Regions from separate parts of the Brevibacterium sp. Mu109 genome, predicted to be linked through region 1. Evidence: riboswitches for the same ligand, from Rfam matches in the RefSeq annotation. Region 1 holds a riboswitch; the other holds the start of a gene.
The links. Region 1 has a riboswitch for thiamine pyrophosphate ahead of thiO (glycine oxidase ThiO). Riboswitches for the same ligand answer to the same signal wherever they lie in the genome.
Positions count from the first base shown of each region.

Region 2: linked by a shared signal. The riboswitch ahead of BSP109_RS15530 (3-oxoacyl-ACP reductase) and the one ahead of thiO (glycine oxidase ThiO) in region 1 are both predicted to bind thiamine pyrophosphate.

Region 1 is NZ_FXZF01000023.1:44,783-49,153, forward strand. Features, by position in the region: gene moeB (molybdopterin-synthase adenylyltransferase MoeB) at 1-635, opposite strand, end outside; gene BSP109_RS13260 (thiazole synthase) at 632-1,522, opposite strand; gene thiS (sulfur carrier protein ThiS) at 1,534-1,773, opposite strand; gene thiO (glycine oxidase ThiO) at 1,803-3,002, opposite strand; TPP riboswitch at 2,989-3,089, opposite strand; gene thiE (thiamine phosphate synthase) at 3,133-3,840, shown strand; partial or broken gene BSP109_RS13280 (ISL3 family transposase) at 4,151-4,371, shown strand, end outside.
Region 2 is NZ_FXZF01000045.1:5,665-10,035, reverse strand. Features, by position in the region: gene BSP109_RS15540 (metal ABC transporter permease) at 1-532, shown strand, start outside; gene BSP109_RS15535 (metal-dependent transcriptional regulator) at 529-1,221, opposite strand; gene BSP109_RS15530 (3-oxoacyl-ACP reductase) at 1,402-2,220, opposite strand; TPP riboswitch at 2,275-2,372, opposite strand; gene BSP109_RS15525 (NAD-binding protein) at 2,598-3,140, opposite strand; one part of gene BSP109_RS15520 (IS3 family transposase) at 3,177-3,444, shown strand; one part of gene BSP109_RS15520 (IS3 family transposase) at 3,444-4,371, shown strand, end outside.

The sequences.
Region 1 (4,371 bases):
ATGCCCAGTACGCCACCCTCCGCGCAACTGGGGACCTCACCTGCGGGTGGCGGCTCCGGGTGGAGGTCGCGGTACGTGGGACCGCGGCCGGACCAGAACACGCTCACGCGCCCCTCGAACCGCAGGATCGATCCCCAGACGCACGGAACCTCTTCGAGCGCGCACGCGTCAGAGACGAGGTACCGGGTTCCGAAGTTGTCCGCCCCGTCCAGGACGAGGTCGTAGCCCGCGACGATGTCCCGGGCGTTCTGGGCGTTCAGCCGCACCGGGTGCTGCTGGACCGCGACGAGCGGGTTGAGGCGGGCGAGCGCCCGAGCAGCCGATTCCGTCTTCAGGTCGCCCACGTCCTCGACCCCGTGGAGGACCTGCCGCTGCAGGTTGGAGACGCTCACGCGGTCGTCGTCGACGATCCCGATCGTCCCCACCCCGGCGGCAGCGAGGTAATGAAGGACGGGCGCTCCCAGTCCGCCAGCTCCGATGACAAGGACGCGGGCGTTCTTCAGCCTACGCTGGCCGGTCTCCCCCACCTGTTCGAGGGTGAGGTGGCGGGAGTAGCGCTCGATCTCCTCGACCGTGAGTTCCGGCCCCGGCTCGACGAGCGGAGGCAGCGCACTCGACTGCACGGTGGCGTTCACGGCTGCCCCACCTCCGGCCAGTCACCGCGCGGGATCCCGCCGACGGCCGCGTTCGCGTCGCCCGTCGACCCCACAGCGCCGATCGGATCGATGAGCCCGTCCGCGGGCGATGACGCCAGCGCATGCCTGCGAGCGGGTATCCGCCCCGCCTGCGCGGCCAGCCGTCCCGCCTGGACCGCGGCCTTCATCGCCCGGCCCATGAGGACCGGATTCTGCGCGCGGGTCACCGCGCTGGCGAGGAGGACTGCATCGCAACCCAGTTCCATCGCGAGCGCCGCATCCGAGGCCGTCCCGATCCCCGCGTCGAGGATGATCGGCACCTGCGCGCGGGAGGCGATGAGCTCGATGTTGTGCGGGTTGAGGATGCCCAGGCCGGTGCCGATCGGCGCGCCCAGCGGCATGACCGCGGTGGCTCCCACGTCCTCGAGCCGCTGCGCGACCACGGGGTCGTCGGAGGTGTAGGCGAACACTGTGAAGCCCTCCGCCACCAGGCGTTCCGTCGCATCGATGAGTTCGACGGCATCGGGCAGGAGCGTCTCCTCGTCGGCGATCACCTCGAGCTTCACCCAGTCCGTCTCCAGGGCTTCGCGACCCAGCTCTGCGGTGAGCAGCGCGTCGCGTGCGGTGTAGCAACCGGCGGTGTTCGGCAGGATGCGGATGCCATTGCGCTCCAGCAGGGCGAAGAGCGAGTCGCCGGCCTGCTTCGAGTAGCGCCGCATCGCGACGGTGGTGAGCTCTGTGCCGGAGGCCAGCAGCGCCTCCTCGAGGACGCTCAGAGAGGTGATCCCGCCGGTGCCGGTGATGAGGCGTGAGGTGAGTTCGACACCGTCGATGGTGAGCGAGTCCCCGGTGTCCGTGGGGATGTCCGCCGTCGTCTGAGTCGCCATCGTCACGGCTCTCAGCCTCCCTGCATCGCGGTGATGATCTCGACGGTCTGGCCGTCGACCAGGCGCGTGTGCTGCCAGCGGCTGCGCGGGACGACGGTGGAGTCGAGGGCGACGGCGACACCCAGGCGCCCGCCGTCCGCCGGTGTGCCGTCCGCAGTGAGCGGTCGATCGATCGTCTGGGCGACGAGGTCCAGGAGTGAGGCGTCATCCTCGATCGGATGCGCGGCCCCGTTGACGGCGAGGGTGGGCATGAAAGGTCCTTCCTGAGCGGTGTCCAGGGTCAATCTGTCGGGTGGAAGCGGTACGGGTCGGTGGTTCGCAGGACGCCTGTGAGGTCGGGCCCCCGAGAATCACCGGTGACGAGCGCCGCGGCCGCATCCGCGAGCAGAGGTGCGAGGAGCACTCCGTGCCGGAAGCCGCCGGTCGCGAGGATGAGGCCGGGTGCCTCGGCACCATCGCCGTCGCGCAGTCGTCCCAGCAGCGGCACGTCATCCGGGGTGCCCGGCCGAGCACGGGCCATGACCTCGACCAGTTCCAGGTCGCAGACCGCAGGGACGAGCGTCTGGGCATCACGGAGCAGTCGGTACACACCGCCCGCACTCGCGCCCGCCAGGTCGTCCTCGCGCGAGGTCGCCCCGATGACGATCTCGCCGTCGGCCCGCGGCACCAGATAGACCGGCACACCGTTCACGACGCCGCGGATCGTGCGCTCGAGGAGCGGCGCGGCGCCGTCCGGCAGCCGCGCGCGGAGGATGTCGCCATGCACCGGTCGCAGCACGGCCGCCGGGGAGGCGGGCAGGCCGGCGAACAGGTCGCTGCCCAGGCCGGTCGCGAGGATCGTGTGCCTCGCGGCGATCCGGGAGCCGTCCGCCAGCTCGACTCCCCCGCCGTCGTCACACAGCCGGACAGCCGCCTGCGTGACGAGCGTGGCGTGCGCGCGATGCTCCCGCGAGGACAATGCCGCAATCAGACCCGCCACCAGCCTGCGCGGGTCGACCTGGTGGTCGCCCACCGCACGGAAAGCCCCCGCCAACCGGGGAGACAGTGCCGGCTCCAGCGCGCGCGCCTCACGGACCGTGAGCGCGTCGACCTCCATCCCGTGCGCGTTCTGGTGCTCGCGGAGCTCGGCCAAGCCCTGCCGGTCCGCTGGGGTGCCGGCGCACACGAGGGTCTCCGTCCGGCGGTAGCCCACGTCGTGGCCCGAGGCCGCCTGGACTCCGGCGACGAAGTCCGGGTAGTTGGACGCGGCCTTGCGCATGAGCGGGTACAGGGCGTGCTGCTGGTACTGGACCTCACTGGCCGGGGCGATCATCCCCGCCGCGGCACGGGAGGCCGCTCCTCCCGGGTCCGGGTCGACGATCGAGACGGACAGTCCGCGCTCACGCAGACGCCAAGCTGTGGCGAGGCCGATCACCCCCGCGCCGACGATGACGACATCGCTGCGTGGCGCATCCGGGTGCGACGGTTCCACTGCTCTCATCCTTCCCTTCGGCGGCATGACCCGCATCAGGTTCGACGGTCGGCGCTGGGGCCCTCTCAGCCCCGTAGGGCTCCCGCAGAGTTCGCGATCCCCACGAGTGCGTGCATCGTCGTGACTACACTCGTGGATCGTGAGCCATCATACAGACGCCCCCGCTGGGGAGGACGCGCAGGCTAGGGCCGCGCGCATCGCCACCGCTCGCCTCTACCTGTGCACGGATGCTCGCACCGGCCCCGGAGATCTGGAGAGCTTCCTCCACGCCGCGTACGCCGGCGGCGTCGACATCATCCAGCTGCGCGACAAGTCGATCGGCACCGCCGATGAACTCGCAGCACTGGAGATCCTCGCTCGTGCGGCTCGCGCGCACGGGAAGCTCTTCGCGGTCAACGACCGCGCGGACGTCGCCTCCCTCATCGGCGCCGATGTCTTCCATGTGGGCCAGCAGGACCTCACCCCCGCCCAGGCCCGCAAGCTGCTGGGCAACGAGGTCGCCATCGGCCGGTCGACGCACACGGTCGAGCAGGCCCAGGCGGCACGGCTCGACCCGGACGTCGACTACTTCTGCACCGGGCCGATCTGGGAGACCCCCACGAAGCCGGGCCGCAAGGCCACCGGACTGAGCTTCGTCGAAGACGTCGCACATGCGGAGAATAACGATGCAGACCGCGTCACCAACGAGGACCCCGCGAAGCCGTGGTTCGCGATCGGCGGGATCGACGAGCAGCGTCTGCGCCAAGTCCTGGACGCCGGCGCACAGCGGATCGTCGTCGTCCGGGCGATCACCCAGGCCGACGACCCGGAAGCCGCCGCCCGCCGCCTCCGCGCAGCCCTTCGGTAGTCACGACTCCAGCCACGCACAGTCGCAGTTCGCTCCGGCGACAGTGCCTCCATTCAGCGGGACGCGACACTCACGACGTGGAATGGTTCGAGGCCTCCTCCTCGCGCTCAACTGAGCGAATCCGTCGTCGGTTGTCCGGACAAAACCCACAATGCGATTCACTCACCGGAGTGATGAAGCAGAAAGCGGCTCTTCGTAATTGAGGGTGTACAGCCTGGTGCCGGGGATCCGTCCGTGTCGCTGCCGGGGTAGACGTCGAGGCCTCCCTGAAGATGGAAGTTCTCACACTCTCCATCCGGAAGACCTCGACATGGGCAAGCCTAGCTTCACGACCCCCGATCTTGACGCGTTCTGCCTCCTCGACACCCACGCCGTGACTATCACAGGACAAGCTATCGATGTCGATCAAGCAGTCTTGGAGTGCCGCGCCACCACCGACGATCCCGACTCCTGGTGCCGAGAATGCGGCACGGAAGGCGTCCCCCGCGGAACCGCGGTGCGCAGGCTTGTCCATGTCCCGCTCGGCTGGCG
Region 2 (4,371 bases), on a different contig from region 1:
CGTTGTCTCTCTGGGGCCTGTCTACCTGTACGTGATGCTAGCGGTGCTTCTGGTCAACGTGGTCTTCCATGCCGTGTATTACCGGCACCTAAAACTCACCACCTTCGACTCACAGTTCGCTCGAGCTCTTGGCATCCCCACTGGGACACTGAACACCGTTTTCATGTTCCTCGTCTCCGTGACAGTTACCGCGGCATTCAACGGAGCCGGAGCCATTCTCGTCATCGCGCTGGTCGTCGTCCCGCCGGCTACTGCCTATCTGCTCACCGATCGGCTCCCGGTGGTGTTCGGTCTCACCATAGCGATCGCAGCGATTGGTGCTCTCGGAGGGTTTTGGGCCGCCTACGCAGTCAACGCAGCCACCAGCGCAGGTATGTCAGTGTTCTACGGAGTCGTGTTCCTGCTCGTCCTCGTCATCAGCCGATCGGCCCGGTCGTGGAAGCGTAAAGCGAGCTTCAACCGTTCAACCGGGACCATGCGTGTGCCTGCGGCCAGCGCCGATGCTGGGGCAATCGATGAGCCTGCCGGTTAGGGTACGGCTGACTGACTCACGGGGCAGATCCACACTGCATCCGTAGCGGAGCGACCGAGTACGAGCGATGCGCCACCCTCCACCTGCACTTGCAGAGAGTCCGAATAGGGCGGTCCGGCGGAGACGATGAGCTCGGATCCCACCACCAGACCACGGCCAGCGAAGAAACGCAGCAACTCCGGATCCTCGTCGGAGATCCGCTCCACCACCATCCGGACGCCAGGGCTGGCCCCCGAAAGACTCTCCACAAAAGGGGTCCGGTCTACCGCACCCGACGGCGAGGGGATCGGGTCACCGTGCGGATCTCTAACGGGGTGCGCCAAGAGCTCGTCGATACGCCCAACCATGAAGTCTGAGACCGCATGTTCGAGCACCTCAGCTTCGTCATGGACCTCGTCCCAGCGATACCCGAGAACCTCTACCAAGAACGTCTCGATGAGTCGGTGCCGACGCACCATGGCCACTGCGTATCCCTGACCTTTAGCCGTAAGAGCAATACTGCCGTACCGCGCGTACTCCACTAGCTCTTGTTCCCCGAGCTTGGGCATCGCGCCGGAAACGGTGGAGAGCTTCAGCCCCGTCTTCTGCGCGATCATCGAAGCAGTCACAGGAGCGTCCGACCACTCTTGCAGGCTCCAGATGACCTTCAGGTAGTTCTGAGCACTGGCAGACAAATCAGCTACCGACATACCGGCAATCCTACGCGGATCGAGCAGGTGGCTGCGCTGGAGGCACCTCAACTGTTGCACGGCGCTCTTACACTGATTGGGATGGCCTGCAACGCGAAGTCACGACTAAGGGTTTACATCACAGCGTCCGCTACCAGCGTGCGGATTACCTCCTCGTCGTCTCCGTGCTCTCTACGGGAGTCAGTCCATCACCAGTCCGCCGTCCACGATCAAGTTCTGGCCAGTGACGGAGCGCGACCAAGGGCTTGCAAAGAACAGCGCCGCGTCCGCGAATTCTGCGGGGGTGGTGACGCGACGCAACGGTGTGCCCTGAGCGATCGCGTCGAAGACTACGTCCGGGGTAGCCGCAGAAGCATCCGTGGTTCGGAGCAATCCACCAGACAGCATGTTGACGGTGATGCCATCGGGTCCGAGGTCGTGGGCGAGTGTGCGGGTGAGGGAGAGCAGCGCGGCCTTGGACGCGGTGTAGTCGTGGTATGGGACCACTGGATGCTGGAAGAGGTTGGTTCCGATGTTGATGATGCGTCCGAAGCCCGCCCGGGCGAATCCCGGCAGCGCGTGCTGCACGGTGTAGAGAGCCGCCTTGACGCTGCCGTCGAACTGCTGTGCGAACCGATCCCAGCCGATCTCATGGGCTTTCGGACGAGCATCACCGTCGAACGCGAATGAGGCCAGTGCGTTGTTCACCACGACGGTCACCGGCGCGTCCAGAGCGTTCTCCGCAGTGGTGAAGAGGACATCCACTTGCGCAGGGTCCGTGACGTCCGCCTGCACGGCTTTGGCCGCATCACTGCGTTCGGCATTGAGTTCGTCGACCAGGCGATGCGCGGCGTCTGTACTTTGGTGGTAATTGACGACGACCTGGGCACCTTCGCGGACGAATACACGGCTCAGCTCCTGACCCAGTCCCCGCGCCCCACCAGTCACCAACACCCGCTGTCCGGACAGGAGCCCGGATCCTGTGGAGGAAGAGGTCTGGGTTGCCGCTCTGTTCTGCATGAGGTGCCTTCCGTGCGAGGACGGAGGGATTGTTTCCTACGACACCTGTGGGTGCTGCAGAGTTGAAGACGATCCCTTCGCCAGTGCTAACTGGAACAGGTTCGACGGGTGTTCATCTCAGCCGCCATTCGGCGGCACCCCGTGCCTTGTCCTTTCACCGTAGCAGTCACCTGAGGCCAATCAGCGGACGGGACGTGAGCCTCGTCGTAGCAGCGTACTTACCGCCTCCCGCTACGTTCATAGGTTGGCCCTCTTCGGAAGATCAAGTCGCTGGCTCTGGTGGGGTCTTGTCCTGCCGTGAACGTGTCCGGTGCATGGTTCCCAGGGGCTCAGCTGGGTTGGGGTCACGGCCTCATCCCGGCCCCTTCAGAGGCAGCTCAGGCATCTTTCGCGTATTTGTCGCGGAATGATCGTTCTGCATGCCGATCCCCGAGAAGCACCAGGCTCTTCAAATCGCCGCTCTCAAGCTGCTCAGGATCGACCAGCAAAGTTCCCTGCGAATCGAGAGCTGCGACAATATGGCAACCTGTCGCGTTATGCACCTTTTCGTCCCGAAGAACGACCTGAGACAGCGATCGCGGTCTCGGTGCTGAGAACAGTTCGTTCCCCTCTGCGATAACAACGCGGTGAGCGCGTCCAAGATCGTTCCACATCGCGGTAGCGCCGATCGTTGCATAGGACAGCACGCTGTCTGCACCGGCACGATAGAGGGTGGCCACATTGCGCTCGGATGTGGCACGAGAAACGATCTGTAAGTCAGGGCGCAGCCGTCTGCAGTAGAGCGTGAGGTAGACGTTGAAGTCGTCGTCGTGCGATGTAACGACGACTGCAGAAGCGGTATCCAGCCCAGCCGTCTGCAGGGCATCGATATCGGCTGCGTCTCCTTCTGGGGTTAGCCTCGAGTTGTAGACACCCGAGATAGCGGGATCACGGGTTCCGCTGGAAGGATGTCTGGCATGTCGTCAAGCAGAAAGCAGCGCCGGTCGTACACCGAGGACTACAAGCGCGAAGCCGCGCATCTGGTCATCGATACAGGCCGCTCGATCGCGGCCGTGGCTCACGAGATCAACGTCGGTCCCCAGACGCTGGGCAACTGGGTGCGGCAGGAGAAGGAACGTCTCCACGGGGACGGGAAATCCACGGGTCCGTTGGAAGAAGACGAGCGGTCGGAGTTGACGCGGCTGCGGCGGGAAGTGTTCGAGCTGCGGGAGGACAACGCGTTCTTGGGAAAAGCGGCAGCCTTCTTCGCGTCGAAGCCTCGGAAGCAGAACGGTTCGAGTTGATCGACGCGCAGAAGGCGAACTACACGATCGCGCGGATGGCCAGGCTCCTGCACGTCTCTCGTGCCGGCTTCTACGCGTGGACACGCCGCCTCCTGGCTCCGGGTCCGCGGAAGACCGCGCGGACGGTCATGGACGCGCAGGTGAAGCTTGCGCACGAGGACTCCGAAGGGGTCTACGGCGCTCCGCGGGTGGCGGCGCAGCTGCGGCGTGAAGGCATTCCGGTGGATCGGAAGACGGTGGCCCGGTCGATGCGTAGGCAGGGGCTGGAAGGGATCAGTCCGCGTCGGTTCAGGCCGGTGACGACGATCCCGGGAGTGGCGGTCCATCATATTCCGGATCGGGTCGGCAGGGTGTGGGATCAGGGCCGGCTGGACGCGGTGTGGATTTCTGACATCACCTATCTGAGGACGGGTGAGGGGTGGCTGTACTTGTGCGCGGTCAGGGATGCGTGTTCGCGGCGGGTGCTGGGCTGGGCGATGGATGCCCACCAGCGGACGGACCTGGTGGAGCGGGCGCTGCGGATGGCTCATACGCTGCGTGAGACCAGCGCCGTGGAAGTCGTGTTCCATGCAGATCGAGGTGCCCAGTTCACGTCGTCACAGCTTCATGCTGCGGCCCTCGAATTGGGAGTGCAGCAGTCGGTGGGGCGGACCGGCGTCTGCTGGGATAACGCGATGTCCGAGTCGTTCTGGTCGACGTTGAAGACTGAGTTCTATGACCGGCGGTCGTGGTCGACGCGAGCGGAAGCCAGGCAGGCTGTAGCGCGGTGGATCGAGGTCGTCTATAACCGGCGCAGGTTGCATTCGAGGTTGGGGATGGTGCCGCCGGTGGAGTTCGAGCAGGGCATGGTCGCGGCGGTTGAGACTGT